Regions from separate parts of the Janibacter zhangyanbonis genome, predicted to be linked through region 2. Evidence: riboswitches for the same ligand, from Rfam matches in the RefSeq annotation. Region 2 holds a riboswitch; the other holds the start of a gene.
What was found. A riboswitch is a leader RNA that binds a small molecule or an ion and turns the genes downstream of it on or off. The one in region 2 is predicted to bind S-adenosylmethionine.
Positions count from the first base shown of each region.

Region 1: it holds a riboswitch for S-adenosylmethionine, as region 2 does, so the genes downstream of both, ACQBJO_RS06300 (bifunctional o-acetylhomoserine/o-acetylserine sulfhydrylase) here and ACQBJO_RS10810 (aminotransferase class V-fold PLP-dependent enzyme) in region 2, are expected to answer to the same signal.

Region 1 covers NZ_CP191481.1:1,277,559-1,285,239, reverse strand. Annotated here, with positions in the region: gene hrpA (ATP-dependent RNA helicase HrpA) at 1-524, opposite strand, end outside; gene ACQBJO_RS06315 (GNAT family N-acetyltransferase) at 547-1,815, opposite strand; gene ACQBJO_RS06310 (hypothetical protein) at 1,856-3,115, opposite strand; gene ACQBJO_RS06305 (hypothetical protein) at 3,115-3,420, opposite strand; gene ACQBJO_RS06300 (bifunctional o-acetylhomoserine/o-acetylserine sulfhydrylase) at 3,489-4,805, opposite strand; SAM riboswitch class IV at 4,822-4,934, opposite strand; gene ACQBJO_RS06295 (hypothetical protein) at 4,968-5,369, opposite strand; gene ACQBJO_RS06290 (hypothetical protein) at 5,356-5,712, opposite strand; gene ACQBJO_RS06285 (carboxyl transferase domain-containing protein) at 5,767-7,242, shown strand; gene ACQBJO_RS06280 (hypothetical protein) at 7,255-7,681, opposite strand, start outside.
Region 2 covers NZ_CP191481.1:2,220,161-2,227,841, reverse strand. Annotated here, with positions in the region: gene ACQBJO_RS10830 (dihydrofolate reductase) at 1-492, opposite strand, end outside; gene ACQBJO_RS10825 (thymidylate synthase) at 489-1,298, opposite strand; gene dapA (4-hydroxy-tetrahydrodipicolinate synthase) at 1,342-2,238, shown strand; gene ACQBJO_RS10815 (ribonuclease J) at 2,235-3,920, shown strand; gene ACQBJO_RS10810 (aminotransferase class V-fold PLP-dependent enzyme) at 4,070-5,287, opposite strand; SAM riboswitch class IV at 5,330-5,445, opposite strand; gene ACQBJO_RS10805 (prepilin peptidase) at 5,518-6,162, opposite strand; gene ACQBJO_RS10800 (DNA translocase FtsK) at 6,249-7,681, shown strand, end outside.

The DNA.
Region 1 (7,681 bases), 940 kb from region 2:
ATCGTCGCCGAGGTGATGATGACCTTGAGGTCGGGGCGACGCGGCAACAGCTGCTTGAGGTAGCCGAGGATGAAGTCGATGTTGAGCGAGCGCTCGTGCGCCTCGTCGATGATGATCGTGTCGTAGCGGCGCAGGTCGCGGTCGCGCTGCATCTCGCCCAGCAGGATGCCGTCGGTCATCACCTTGACCGCCGTGCTGTCGCTGCTGTGATCGGCGAAGCGCACCTGGTAGCCGACGAGCCCGCCGAGGTCGACCCGCAGCTCCTCGGCGATGCGCTCGGCCACCGAGCGGGCGGCGATCCGACGGGGCTGGGTGTGGCCGATCTGCCCCTCACGACCACGCCCGATCTCGAGCGCGATCTTGGGCAGCTGGGTCGTCTTTCCCGACCCGGTCTCCCCCGCGACGATGACGACCTGGTGCTCGCGCATCGCCGCGGCGATGTCGTCCTTGCGCGCGACGACCGGCAGGTCCTCGGGGTAGTGCAGGTCCTCCGCGGACACGGGTTCGCGAAGGGGGACGGGCATGGGTGTCAGGATACGTGCCCCGCTAGAAGTCGATCGTCGTCACCGGACCGGTCGGCGTGCGCAGCGCGGCGTCGAGCGCCGCGACCGCGGCCGGGTCACCGGTGACGTACCCGGCGGCGGCACGGGCCGCGATCGTCTGCCCGCCGAGCCACACGGCGCCGAGGTCGCCGATGTCGAGCGTGAGGTCAGCGGTGGCGTCGGTGCGCTCGAGGGCGCCGACACCGTCGCGTGCGGCGGTCCAGCGCCAGCGGCCGGCCTGCTCGGGCAGGATCGCGTCGCTGATCTCGACGACGACGTCGAGATCGGCGGCGTGGCCGCGCTCGGCGACGGCGGTCGGCAGGTCGACGATGCGCAGCCAGAGGTTGTCGCTCGGCCCGCCGCCGCCGAGGGCGCGCGGCGAGGGCAGCCACTGCACGAGCGGGTCGTCGAGGGTGACCCAGTACTCCGTGCTGCCCATGAGGTCGAGGTCGACGAGCCGCTCGGCGAGCGCGAGCCGGGCCCCGACGTCGGTCGAGACGAGGAAGAAGACGCCGACCTCGCCCTGGGGTCGCCCGTCGGACCACTTCGCCGTGCGGTGGAAGTACGCGGCGCCGACGTCGCGACCGTCGCGGGTGGCCCACAGCAGGCGGGCCGGCTCACGGTCGCCGCGGGTCTCGGGGCTGTCGTGGAGCAGGCGGGCGCAGTCCTCGCGGCTGCGCACGACCTGCCCGGCACCGGTGACCGCGGCCGCGCGGGCGATGTCGTGCCACCGGTCACCCTGGTCCGGGCTGACCGTCGTGGTGCGCAGGGTCGTCGCGTCGGCGAGCGCCCGCACCTGCGGCGGCGCGGCGAAGCTCGTGCCCCGGCCGAAGCTCGACCGCAGCACCGTGCTCGCGACCCCGTAGCCGAAGCGCCCGTAGATCGTGTGCTCCGACGCCTTGAGCACGGACAGCGAGCGCCCCTGCTCGTCACGGGTCCACCGCAGGTGGTGGGCCATCGTCGCCGTGAGCACCCCGCGTCGCCGGTGGTCGGGGTGCACCCCGACCCAGGTCAGACCCTCCGCAGGACGAAGGGAGGCGACCTCGCCTCCCGCAGCCGGCACGGAGACCTCGACGTCCCACGACCCGGCCGTCCCGGCGGGCTCTCCCCCACGGGTGGCGACGAAGCCGGCCCGGCTCGGGGTGTCGCGCAGCTGCGCCTCGCGCGGTCGGCGGCCCGCGTCGGCCCACACGAACTTGTCGAGCTCGAGCAACCCCTCGACCTGACTCTCGTCGGCGGGGTCGATCCGGGTGATCTCGATGTCGCTCGTCATGCAGCAACCGTGGCACCCACCCCTCGACGCGGCAACGGCTTTAGCGAACGAGCGTGACCGCGGGTTCGTGCAGCGGGCCGGCCGACAGGTCGTGAACCCGCTCGTCCCGACGCTGCTGCTCCGCGAGCTGCCGACGCTGCGCCGCCTCCTCCTTCTCCCGGCGGGCTCGGCGGTCTGCCGGGGACTCCGTTGCCTGCTCGATCCGGCCCGCAGTCGACGTCACCGAGCTGGCTTGGGACGTCACCTTGCTGGTGGTCCGCACGGAGTACTTGACGACGTAGCCGCCCTTGCGCACACGACCCGACCCAGCGACCGCCGCCCAGTCGGTCACCATGTCGTCGACCAGGCGGGCGCCACTCGCCTCGGCCAGCTTGTCAGTGGCCCGGTGCTTGAGCTTCACCGTGTTCGTCGCGACCTTGTGCTGGGTCCAGCTCTTGGCGTTCGCCGCGATCCGTCGATGGGCGATGGGGTTGGTGGACGTGTCCGCCGCCCTGATGTTCTTGAGCTCGTCGGCACGGTGACTGAGCCTGGTGGCATTCTTGGCATCGGCCCGCTTGCTCCCGGGGATGACGATGTCGACGGCAGTGAGGACGGTCGTCGCGCCGACGTCCTTGTAGCTCCCCTCGCCGTAGACCGCGCGGCGGCCGAGCTTGCCGATGGGATCGCCTGCGGTCATGATCGCCGCCGGCTTGCCCCACGGGGTGACGTCGACGACCGGGTTGTTGAAGAGGCTGCTCGTCCCCGTCCGGCTGGCCATCTCGAAGCTGTTGTAGGTCCGGGGGTCGGACAAGGCTGTTCCGACCGAGCCCAGCCGCCCGGCCGTCGCCCGCTCGTCGGCCACTGCGGCGTCGGCCACCCGCCGGTACCCTCGCTTGTTCATCTCCCGCGAGTTGCTCGCCGCGCGGTACTCCCGGTCGACCGTCGCGTACTCGGGGTCCTCCGGGGTCATCGTCTCGAGCCTCGCCCGCCGGTCCTCGCTGGTCCTGTCGTTGGCGTCGTAACGAGCGCGCAGTCGCGCGAGCTCGGCCTGGCTCTTCTCGAGCCGGTCGGCATAGGGCCGGATGATCTGCTCGGTGTCGCTGAGCCGGTTGGCGATCGCGACGAGGTCCTGCGGGGTCGTCCCGACCTCCTGCTCGAAGAGAGTGCCGGAGCACGACTCCCAGACTCCCTTCGTCGAGACCATGCGGAGCATCTCGGCGACGGTGTGGATGTTGGCGGCGACCGTCTTCAGCTCGTCCGCCTCCGCCCGGATCATCTCCGGGTCGCCCTCCTCGATCGTCCCTGTCTCGTCCAACGCCATCAGAGGACTCCCTGGTGCCGCCGGTCGAGGAGGTCCTCGGTCTTCACGTACCAACCCCCGGCATCCTTGGCGAGGCGGCCGAGCTCGCGCAGCTGCTTGCCCACCCGGATCCGCTCCCGCTCGAAGTCGCCGATCGCGCCCTCGTACGCATCGGTGCCGTACCAGCTCGGGAAGCCGAAGGTCTCGACCGCCTCGTTGTTCGCCTTCGCCGCCTTCTCCTCCAGGAAGTCGGCGATGGCCTTCAGCTGTCGGCCGAGCCCGTCGATGCCCTCGCTGTCGATGGAGATGCGCTGCTGTCCGTCCATGCCCCCACGCTAGGAAAGAACGCCGAAGGGCCCGTGGAATTATCCACAGGCCCCTCGGACGAGCTCGATCACTTCGCCGCGGCGAAGCCCTCCTCGAGGTCGGCGATGATGTCGTCGATGCCCTCGAGGCCGACCGCCAGGCGCACGAGGCCGGGGGTGACGCCGGCGGCGAGCCGGTCCTCCTCCGGACCCTGCGAGTGGGTCGTCGACGCGGGGTGGATCACGAGGGAGCGCACGTCACCGATGTTGGCGAGGTGGCTGTGCAGCGTGAGCCCCTCGACGAACTTCTTGCCCGCCTCGAAGCCGCCGGCGATCTCGAAGGAGATGACGGCACCGGCCCCCTTCGGCGTGTAGCGCTGCGCCTGCTCGAAGCTCGCGGAGCCCTCGAGGGAGGCCCAGTTCACCGACTCGACCTGGCCGTGGCCGGAGAGGAAGTCGACGACCTTGCGGGTGTTGTCGAGGTGGCGCTCGATGCGCAGGCTGAGCGTCTCGATGCCCTGCCCGATGAGGAAGGCGTTGAAGGGCGAGATCGCCGGACCGATGTCGCGCAGCAGCTGCACGCGCGCCTTGAGGATGAAGGAGAGGTTGGCCCCCAGGGCGCCGTTGACACCGAGGTCGGGCCCGAAGCGCAGCCCGTGGTAGCTCGGGTCGGGCTGGTTGTAGTTGGGAAACTTCTCCGCGTCGGCGGCGTAGTCGAAGTTGCCGGAGTCGACGATGACGCCGGCGATCGCGGTGCCGTGGCCACCGAGGTACTTCGTCGCCGAGTGCACGACGACGTCGGCGCCGTGCTCGATGGGCCGCAGGACGTAGGGCGTGGCGATCGTGTTGTCGACGACGAGCGGGACCCCCGCCTCGTGGGCGACCTCGGCGATGCCGGCGATGTCGAGGACGACCGGCTTGGGGTTGCCGATCGTCTCGCCGAAGAAGGCCTTGGTGTTGGGCCGCACGGCCGCCCGCCACTGCTCGAGGTCGCTCGGGTCCTCGACCAAGCTGACCTCGATGCCGAACTTCGGCAGGGTGAACTTCAGCAGGTTGATCGTGCCGCCGTAGAGCGCGGCGCTGGCGACGATGTGGTCACCGGCCTCGGCGATGTTGACGAGGGCGAGATGCGTCGCGGACATCCCCGATGCGGTGAGTAGCGCGCCGACACCGCCCTCGAGCGCGGCGATCTTCTGCTCCACCGCGTCCTGGGTGGGGTTCATGATCCGCGTGTAGATGTTGCCGAACTCCTTGAGCGCGAAGAGGTTCGCCGCGTGCTCGGTGTCCTTGAAGGCGTAGGAGGTCGTCGCGTGGATCGGCAGCGCCCGCGAGCCCGTCGTCGGGTCGGGTGCCTGGCCGGCGTGGATCTGCTGGGTGTCGAAGCTCCACGTGGAGGCGTCGGTCATGGCTGTGCTCCTGTGCTGTGCGCGCTTGACCGCGACGGTCGTCGCGGACCAGGTCGTCTCCCGGGGCACCCCACCGCGGAGGAGGGTTGCCGGCCAGCGAGCCGGGGCTTCGCGCTGGCGCTCAAGACCTGCCCCGAGGATAGGAGATGGTGGCGCGAGACTTCAGCCGCGTCTCACACGGTGGATCCACCACAGGCCGACGAAGGGGAGGACGAGGGGCAGGTAGCCGTAGCCGGACCCGTAGTGGGACCAGACGGTCTTGTCCGGGAAGAGCTCCGGCCGCACGAAGGACAGGGTGCCGACCGCGAGCACGCCGACCGCCTCGACGGTGATCGCCCCGGTCGCCACCCGGGCGCCGGAGGGACCCCCCTTCGCCAGGGCCACGGTCGCGACGACGTAGATGACGGCCGCGAGCGCCGAGAGCACGTAGGCCAGCGGCGCGCGGTCGAAGTACTGGGTGATCTGCAGGACCGAGCGGCCGGTCGCGGCGAGCGCGAGGACGGCGTAGACCGCGACGACGACCCGGCCGGGCCCGGTGCCCGTGCGCACCTCAGGCCGGGCCATGGGTCTGCCAGATCTGGAGGATGCGGTAGGCCATGACCCCGACGGTGAAGGCGCCGGCGAGGACGACGCCCATGGCCCAGCGGGTCTTCTCCTTCAGCGCGATGAAGACGACGATCGGCGGCAGGATCGGCAGCGTGAGGGCGTAGGCGAGCATCGTCGCACCCTCGCCCTGGCCCGACACCTTGCCCATCGCGATCGCAGAGACGACGACGAGCACGAGCAGGGCGAGCTCGAGGACCGCGGTGACGATCAGCATGAGGTCGTCGACGAGGCGGTCGAGGACGAGGTAGGCCAGGGACTGCAGTCCGAGCACGCCGACCGCGACGATGACGACAGTGGTCAAGGGCACAAGCACCGGGCAAGGGTACCCAGCGCGCGGCCTGCGACCATCACTGCCATGAGTGACCCGCGTCCCGGTGCCCAGCAGCTCATCGCCTCCGTCGTCGACGCCGACAGCTTCGTCTCGTGGGACGAGCCGATCGACGTCAGCGGCCTCTCCCCCGACTACCGCGCCGCGGTCGACAAGGCCGCCGAGCGGGCCGGGACCGACGAGTCCGTGCTCACCGGTCGGGCGAGCATCCGCGGTCACGAGGTGGCACTCATCGTCGGCGAGTTCCGCTTCCTCGGTGGCTCCATCGGGCGGGCCGCGGCCGCACGGATCGTCGCGGCGATCCGCCGGGCGACGTCGGAGCGCCTGCCCCTCGTCGCGGCCACCGCGAGCGGGGGCACGCGCATGCAGGAGGGCACCCCGGCCTTCGTGACGATGGTCGACATCTCGGCGGCCGTCGTCGCGCACAAGGCTGCCGGTCTGCCCTACCTCGTCTACCTGCGTCATCCCACGACCGGCGGCGTCTTCGCCTCGTGGGGGTCGCTGGGCCACATGACGATCGCCGAGCCCGACGCGCTCATCGGCTTCCTCGGCCCGGTCGTCTACGAGACGGTCAACGGCGTGCCCTTCCCCGACGGGGTGCAGGTCGCCGAGAACCTCGTCGACAAGGGCATCGTCGATGCCGTCGTCCCCGTCGAGGGCCTCGCGGACATCGCCGCCCGCGCGCTCACGCTGCTGTCGGCGAGCACGAGGCGCACCGCCGACCCGGCCGACCACCCGACGTGGCCGATCGCCCCCTTCGTCTCCCGTCCGGAGCCCACCGACGAGGAGGTCGCCCGCGTCTGGACGTCCATCGAGACGACGCGTCGTGCGGACCGGCCCGGTGTGCGCGAGCTGCTGCGGCACGCCGCCGACGACGTCATCCCGCTCAACGGCACCGGCTACGGCGAGTCGGACAAGGGCGTCATGCTCGCGCTGGCGTCCTTCGCCGGGCGGGCTTGCGTGCTCGTCGGTCAGGACCGGCGCTACCAGGCCGCCCAGTCGATGGGGCCGGCCGCGCTGCGCGAGGCGCGACGCGGTATGCGGATGGCGACCGAGCTCGGGCTGCCGCTCGTGACGATCATCGACACCCCCGGAGCCGACCTGTCGCCCCGTGCCGAGGAGGGCGCCCTCGCGGGCGAGATCGCCCGCTCGATCTCCGACATGACCGCCCTGACCGTGCCGAGCGTCTCCGTGCTCCTCGGCGAGGGCACCGGCGGCGGCGCCCTCGCGCTGCTGCCGGCGCAGCGGATCATCGCCGCGGGCCACGCCTGGCTCTCGCCGCTGCCCCCGGAGGGTGCGAGCGCGATCGTCTACAAGGACACCGAGCACGCCGCGCTGCTCGCCGCCCGGCAGCGGGTCGGCGCCACGCAGATGCACGAGGACGGCACGGTCGACGTCATCGTCCCGGAGGAGCCGGCCGCGCACGAGGACCCCGAGGGCTTCGCCGCCGCGATCGCCGCCGCCATCGCGGCCGAGGTCGAGGGGCTGCTGCACGAGGGGTGACCCGGCCGGTCGCTACCCGGCGATCGCGAGGCCCGGCCACGCGGGCATCTCGACGACCCCGTGCACCGACGCGAGATAGGTGCCGAGCAGGGGCACCCGGTGCTCGCGGCAGGCGGCGATCGCCGCCTCGTGCCACCCCCTCGCCACGTCGTCGGGCGTGTAGCCGCGGGGACGGCCGACGGCGACGACGATGCCGCCGAGGCGGTCGGCGAATCCGCTGAGGAAGACGTCGAAGGGGCGGCGTCGCTCGTGCGGCGGGACCCCCTCGACGTCGTTGATCGTCACCGGCTGCACGAGTCGGTGCTCCCGGCTGCACAGCAGGATGCTCAGGCACCCCTCCGCGCGGTCGGCCTCACGCACGACGAGGTCGACGACGTCGGCCGTGAGGGTGGGGTCGGTCAGGGGGCGCTGGGGCCAGTCGGCCGGCAGGTCGTCGTAG
Region 2 (7,681 bases):
CTGGTCGTGGCCGAGCTCGACGAAGGGGGGCAGCGTCCCCTCCCGCAGCCCCTCGAGCACCACCCGCTCGTGCGGCACGACCTGCGTCGGCAGGTCGTCGAGTCGCCACCACCGCAGGTCCGCCGCCTTGTCGGGCTCCTGCAGCGAGGGCTCGCCCGACCACGCCGTGACGTGGAAGAAGAAGTCGGCCCGCTGCTCGATCGGACCGAGCAGGCTCGTGCGCTGCACGGTCGTCAGCGGCGCGGCGGTCTCGACGCGCACCCCGAGCTCCTCGCCGACCTCGCGGTGCAGCGCCTCGCTCGGCGCGCTCGCGTCCTCGACGTGGCCGGCGGCGCCGCAGGCCCACCAGCCGTCCATGAACCCGGTGCCCCGGCGCAGCTGGAGCAGCACCTCGGTGCCCTGCCCGCCCTCGCGGGTCATCACCGCGTAGGACGCGGCGACGAGCGGGACCCGACCGCGCAGGTCGTCGGGGACGCGACGCGGCAGGCTCATACGGCGATCGGCGCCTTGATGCTCGGGGCGGCCTCGTAGCCGACGAGGGTGAAGTCCTCGATCTCGTAGGCGTCGATGGACTCGCGCGGCGTGATCTCCATGCGTGGCAGCGGGCCGGGGGAGCGGGTCAGCTGCTCGTCGGCCTGGTCGAGGTGGTTGCTGTAGAGGTGCGCGTCGCCGAGGGTGTGGACGAACTCGCCCGGCTCCTTGTCGACCTGCTGGGCGACCATCATCGTCAGCAGCGCGTAGGAGGCGATGTTGAAGGGCACGCCGAGGAAGATGTCGGCGCTGCGCTGGTAGAGCTGGCACGACAGCCGGGGGCGACCCCCTTCGCTCGCCGGCGTGACGTAGAACTGGAAGATCGTGTGGCAGGGCGGCAGCGCCATCGAGTCGACCTCGGCGACATTCCACGCCGAGACGATGTGCCGGCGGCTGTCGGGGTTGGTCCGCAGGCCCTCGATGACCTTGCTGATCTGGTCGATCGTGCCGCCCTCGGGGGTCGGCCACGAGCGCCACTGGTGCCCGTAGACCGGGCCGAGGTCGCCGTGCTCGTCGGCCCACTCGTCCCAGATGCTGATACCGCGCTCCTGCAGCCAGCGCACGTTGGTGTCGCCGCGCAGGAACCACAGCAGCTCGCCGATGATCGAACGCAGGTGGAGCTTCTTCGTCGTCAGGACCGGGAAGCCCTCCGAGAGGTCGAAGCGCATCTGGTGGCCGAAGACGCTGCGGGTGCCGGTCCCGGTCCGGTCCGACTTGTCGACGCCGTGGTCGCGGACGTGCTCGAGGAGGTCGAGGTACTGACGCATGGCGCCACGATAGACGCCACCACCGACGGCTACGCTGAGCCGCATGACGACTTCCCCCTTCGGACGGGTGGTCACCGCGATGGTGACGCCCATGACCCCAGACGGCGCCGTCGACGCGAAGGGCGTCGCCGCCGTCGTCGAGCACCTCGTCGCCAGCGGACACGACGGTGTCGTCGTCAACGGCACCACCGGCGAGTCCCCGACCCTCAGCTCCGCGGAGAGCATCGCGATGGTCGAGACGGTCAAGCAGGCCGCGGGCGACCGCCTCGCCGTGACCGCGGGTGTCGGGTCCAACAACACCGCGCACGCCATCGAGATGGCCACGGCCGCGACCCGGGCCGGCGCCGACGGCCTGCTCGTCGTCTCGCCCTACTACAACAAGCCCACCCAGGCCGGTCTGCTCGCCCACACGCGGGCCATCGCCGACGCGGCGAAGCTGCCGATCATGCTCTACGACATCCCCGGGCGCACCGCCGTCCCCTTCGCCGTGGAGACCCTCGTGGCGCTCGCCGACCACGAGCGCATCGTCGCCGTCAAGGACGCGAAGGGGGACCTGTGGGCCTCCTCGCAGGTCATGGCCGAGACCGACCTGCTCTGGTACTCCGGCGCCGACGAGTACAACCTCGCCCACCTCGCCCAGGGGGCGCACGGTGTCGTCTCCGTCGTCGGCCACGTCGCCGGCCGGCAGTACGCGGACATGATCGCCGCCGTCGACGCCGGTGACCTCGCGGCCGCCCGCGAGATCCACCACCGACTCATCCCCGTGACCAATGCCCTGATGTCGACCTCGCAGGGCGCGATCATGGCCAAGGCCGCGCTCGTCGAGCTCGGCGTCATCGACCACGCGACCGTCCGCCTGCCCTACGTCGAGGGGCCGGCCGAGCACCTCGACGTCCTGCGCAAGGGCCTGGCCGCGTCCGGCATCGGAGGAGGCGCATGAGCCACCCGCACCCCGACCTGCAGCTCCCGCCCCCGCTCGCCGACGGCGCCCTGCGGGTCGTCCCGCTCGGCGGTCTCGGCGAGGTCGGCCGCAACATGGCGGTCGTCGAGCACGACGGTCAGCTGCTCATCATCGACTGCGGTGTGCTCTTTCCCGAGGACCACCAGCCGGGCGTCGACCTGATCCTCCCGGACTTCGAGTACATCCTCGACCGCCTCGACGACGTCCAGGCGATCGTCCTCACGCACGGCCACGAGGACCACATCGGCGCCGTGCCCTACCTGCTCAAGCACAAGCCCGACATCCCGCTCGTCGGCTCGATGCTCACCCTCGCCCTCGTCGAGGCGAAGCTCAAGGAGCACCGCATCAAGCCCTACACCCTCGGGGTGCGCGAGGGCGGGCGCGAGAGCTTCGGCGTCTTCGACTGCGAGTTCATCGCGGTCAACCACTCGATCCCCGACGCGCTCGCCGTCTTCGTGCGCACCGCGGGCGGCACCCTGCTGCACACGGGCGACTTCAAGATGGACCAGCTGCCGCTCGACCGGCGCCTGACCGACCTGCGGGCCTTCGCCCGGGTGGGCGAGGAGGGGGTCGACCTCTTCCTCACCGACTCGACCAATGCCGAGGTCCCCGGCTTCACCACCCCCGAGCGCGAGATCGGGCCGGCGATCGACACCGTCTTCCGCAAGGCCCAGCGCCGGATCATCGTCGCGTGCTTCTCCAGCCACGTGCACCGGGTCCAGCAGGTCCTCGACGCCGCCGAGCGCAACGGCCGCAAGGTCGCGATGGTCGGCCGCTCGATGGTCCGCAACATGGGCATCGCCGCCGACCTGGGCTACCTGCACGTGCCCGACGGCGTGCTCGTCGACGTCAAGAAGCTCGACAACTTCCCCGACGACGAGGTCGTGCTCATCTGCACGGGCAGCCAGGGGGAGCCGATGGCCGCCCTCTCGCGCATGGCCAACCGCGACCACCGCATCGACGTCGGTGACGGCGACACCGTCCTGCTCGCCTCGAGCCTGATCCCGGGCAACGAGAATGCCGTCTACCGGGTCATCAACGGCCTCATGCGCCTGGGCGCCGACGTCGTGCACAAGGGCAATGCCAAGGTGCACGTCTCGGGTCACGCCAGCGCCGGCGAGCTGCTCTACTGCTACAACATCGTCAAGCCGCGCAATGTCATGCCGGTCCACGGCGAGTGGCGCCACCTCGTGGCCAATGCCGACCTGGCGATCGCGACCGGTGTCGACCCCGACCACGTCGTCCTCGCCGAGGACGGGGTCGTCGTCGACCTCGTCGACGGCCGTGCCCGGATCGCCGGCGCCGTGCCCTGCGGCTACGTCTACGTCGACGGCTCGAGCGTCGGCGGGACGACCGAGGAGCTGCTCAAGGACCGCCGCATCCTGCGCGACGAGGGCTTCATCTCCGTCATGGTCGTCGTCGACTCCTCGACCGGCAAGGTCGTCGCCGGGCCGGAGATCACCGCCCGCGGCTTCGCCGAGGACGACGAGATCTTCACCCAGGTCAAGCCCAAGATCATCGCCGCGCTCGACGAGGCGGCTCGCAAGGGCACGACCGACACCCACCAGCTGCAGCAGGTCGTGCGCCGCGCCGTCGGCGGCTGGGTCGGCGGCAAGATCCGCCGCCGCCCGATGATCATCCCCGTCGTCGTCGAGGCCTGAGGCCTGCCGGTCCTCACACGCCCCCCGATTTCCGGGTCACCCGAGAAACTGCCCCTTGGCAAGGGTTTCAAACCCTTGCCAAGGGGCAGTTTCTCTTGTTGGGCCGAAGGGGGCCTGCCGGGTCCCCCCTTCGCCCCACCCGAGGAGGGTCAGAGCGAGCGCAGTGCGCCGAGGAGCCGGTCGATGTGCTCGGGCGTCGTGCCCAGGCCGGCGCTGATCCGGACGGCGGTCTCGTGCTCGGTCTCCGAGAGGAGGTCGTCGACGAGCAGGTGCGCGCAGAACTTGCCGTCGCGCACCCCGATGCCGTGGTCGTCGCCGAGGATGCGCGCGACCTCGCTGCTGTCGTGGCCGTCGACGGTGATCGTCGCGACCGGCGCGCCGTCGACGCCGCCGAAGAGGGTGTGCACGCGCACGCCGGGGATCTGCTGCAGGCCGGCGAGCAGGCGGATGCGCAGGGCCTGCTCGTGGTCGATGATCGCCGCCTCGTGCTCGGTGATGAGCTCGCAGGCGGTGGCCAGGGCGACGGCGCCCAGGACATTGGGGGAGCCGGCCTCGTGGCGCGCCGGGCCACAGGTCCACTCGGTCTCGTCGAGGCCGACGCGGGCGGTGGCCCCGCCGCCGGCGAGGTAGGGCTGCGCCTCGTCGAGCCAGTCGGCCCGCCCGACGAGCACGCCGGCGCCGAAGGGGGCGTAGACCTTGTGCCCGGAGAAGGCGACGTAGTCGACCCCGGTCGCGTCGATGTCGACCCGGCGGTGCGGCGCGACCTGGGCCGCGTCGAGCGCGAAGCGCGCGTCGTGCTCGTGCGCCAGGGCGGCGATCCGCTCGATCGGCCAGTGCTCGCCGGTGACGTTGGACGCGCCGGTCGCCACGACGAGGCGGTGCTCGGCCGGGTGGTTGCGCAGCGCCTGGTCGAGCAGGTCGAGCGCCTCGTCGTGGCTGTGCGGCACCGGCAGGCGCAGCACGTCGCCCCACGGCAGCAGCGCCGCGTGGTGCTCCGAGGCGAAGACGAAGACCTTGGTCCCAGCGGGCAGCGCCCGGGCCAGCAGGTTGAAGGAGTCGGTGGTGTTGCGGGTGAAGACGACGTGGTCGTCCTCGCGGGCGCCGACGAAGGCGGCGACGGCCTCGCGGGCCGCCTCGTAGCGCGAGCTCGTGACCCGGGAGGCGAAGCCCGCGCCGCGGTGCACGGACGAGTAGGTGACGGCCGCGGCGGCGACCTCGTCGACCACGGCGGCGAAGGCCGGGGTGGTCGCGCCGTGGTCGAGGTGGGCGTACTCGATGCTCGCGCCGTGCTCGTCGCGGTAGGCGAGGCCCGCGGAGACGAGCTGGGGCAGGGCGGTGGTCGTGCGGTGCAGGTCGGAGATGGTCATGACGGTGCTCCTGGTCCGTTGGGACCCGAGGTGTCGACCGCGAGTCCGCGCTTGCCGGGCGACGGTCTGTCGCCGGCCAGGTCGTCACCCGGAGCACCCCACCGCGGAAGGAGGGTTGCCGACCAGCTAGCCGGGGCTTGTCGCTGGTACTCGTGACCTTGGCTCAGACCATAACCGACCGACCGCGCCTGCTGTCGACCCTCCACGGGGCGCGTCTCGCCCCGTGGACATCAGGCCAGGGCGACGGCGAGCACGGCCCCGGCGACGAGATAGGGGCCGAAGGCGAGGTGGGTCGAGCGCTGCGCCCGGCGGGTGACGAGCAGCCCGGCGGCCACGAGACCGCCGATGACGAAGCCGAGCCAGACCCCCACGGCGAGCGTGCTCCAGCCCAGCCAGGCGAGCGTCGGCGCGATGGAGACCATGAGCTTGGCGTCGCCCATGCCGATGGACCTGCCGAAGAGGACGAAGGCGAGCAGCACCGTCCCGCCGCCCACGAGCAGCGCCGCCAGACTCGCGCGGGCGAGGGCGCCCCAGTCGCCGGTCGCGGCCGACGCGACGGTGAGCAGCACGGCCTGGACCGGCACGAGCGGCAGGGTGATCGCATTGGGCAGGCGGTGGACGTCGGCGTCGACGGCGGCGAGGACGAGGCCGGCGAGGGCCAGGGCGAGCGGCGCGAGCAGCACCGGCCAGGGGCGGTCGGCGAGCCCGCGCTCCACGACGAGCCCGACGAAGGGAGCGACTCCGGCGACCCAGAGGTGGCGGGGGAGGGGGCCCCCTTCGTCCGGCCGGCGGTAGCGACCGGTGCGCAGCCAGAGCCACCCGAGCACCCCGCAGGCGGCCGCGAGGAGCACGACGAGGAGGGTCCGGGAGTCCACGGGGCGAGGCTAACCGCTGCGATCCGTGGCCCGTGGTGCGCGTGTGACGCGTGTGTCGGGGGTGGCTTTCGCCTACCCTGCGAATCATGGCCACTCGTCCGTCGACCACCTCGCGCAGCAAGGGCGCCAGCTCCCGACCCAAGGGCTCCACCCGCCCGTCGGGTCGCAAGGCACCCGCCAAGAGCAGCGCGAAGGGGAGGACCTCCTCCCGCAAGCCCGCCTCCGGCGGCGGTCTGCCGCTGCCCATCGCGGCGGTGCAGCGCACCTGGATGGGGGTCGCTCACGCGACCGGCTCCGGCGTGCGCCGGATCGGCACGAGCGCCGGCCAGATCGAGCCGGAGCACCGTCGGGACGGCTGGGGCTTCCTCGCGATCGCCCTGGCCCTCGTCGTCGCCGTCCGCGAGTGGTGGGGCCTGAGCGGCCTCTTCGGCGACATCGTCCACGCGGTCGCGGCCGGCACCTTCGGCCGGGTCGCCTATGCGCTGCCGATCGTCCTGCTCCTGCTCGGCGTGCGCCTGCTGAGGTCGGCGAGCGAGCCGGCCGCGGACGCCAGGCTGGGCTTCGGCACCGTCATGCTGCTCTTCGCGGCGGCGGGCCTGACCCACATCGCCAAGGACATCCCGCAGCCGCCGGACGGCGCGGGACCGATGCGTGACGCCGGCGGCATCGTCGGCTTCCTCGCCTCCGACCCGCTGTCGACGGCGGTCACCGAGTGGCCGGCGACGATCCTGCTCGTCCTGCTCGGGCTCTTCGCCCTCCTGCTCCTCACCGGCACCCCGCTGCACGAGGTGCCGCAGCGACTGGCCTACGTGCGCGCCGCCTTCACCGGCGAGGTGCCCAGCCACGTCACCGCGGCCGACGTCGACGCCCGCCACGACGCGCCCAAGGCGGCGGTCAGCCGCGCCCGGCGCCGCCGCACCATCGACCCCGAGGACGAGCAGTCCGGCGAGCGCGACGGCGACACCGCCTACGACCAGGCCGCCGTCGTCCAGCCGGTCGGCAAGGGCCGCCGCAAGAAGCCGGCGGCACCCGTCGCGGCCGAGGAGACGGCCGAGACCCCGCAGGCCGAGGCCGGCGGCCCACGCCCGGGCGAGAAGCGCCCGACGAAGAACCCTGCCGTCGCGCCGATCGCGAGCGGCAAGACCGAGCTGCAGCCCCCGCCGACGACCCAGCTGCCGCAGCGGGTCGAGCAGCTGGCCCTCGCCGGCGACGTCACCTACACGCTGCCCGACAGCCAGTACCTCAAGCCCGGCGCGCCGCACAAGGAGCGCTCGGCGGCCAACGACAAGGTCGTCGAGGCGCTCACGGGTGTGCTCGACGAGTTCGGCATCGACGCCCAGGTCACCGGCTTCCACCGCGGCCCGACCGTCACCCGCTACGTCGTCGAGCTCGGCCCGGGCGTCAAGGTCGAGCGCGTCACGGCCCTGTCGAAGAACATCGCCTATGCCGTCGCCTCCGCCGACGTGCGCATCCTCAGCCCCATCCCCGGCAAGTCCGCCATCGGCATCGAGATCCCCAA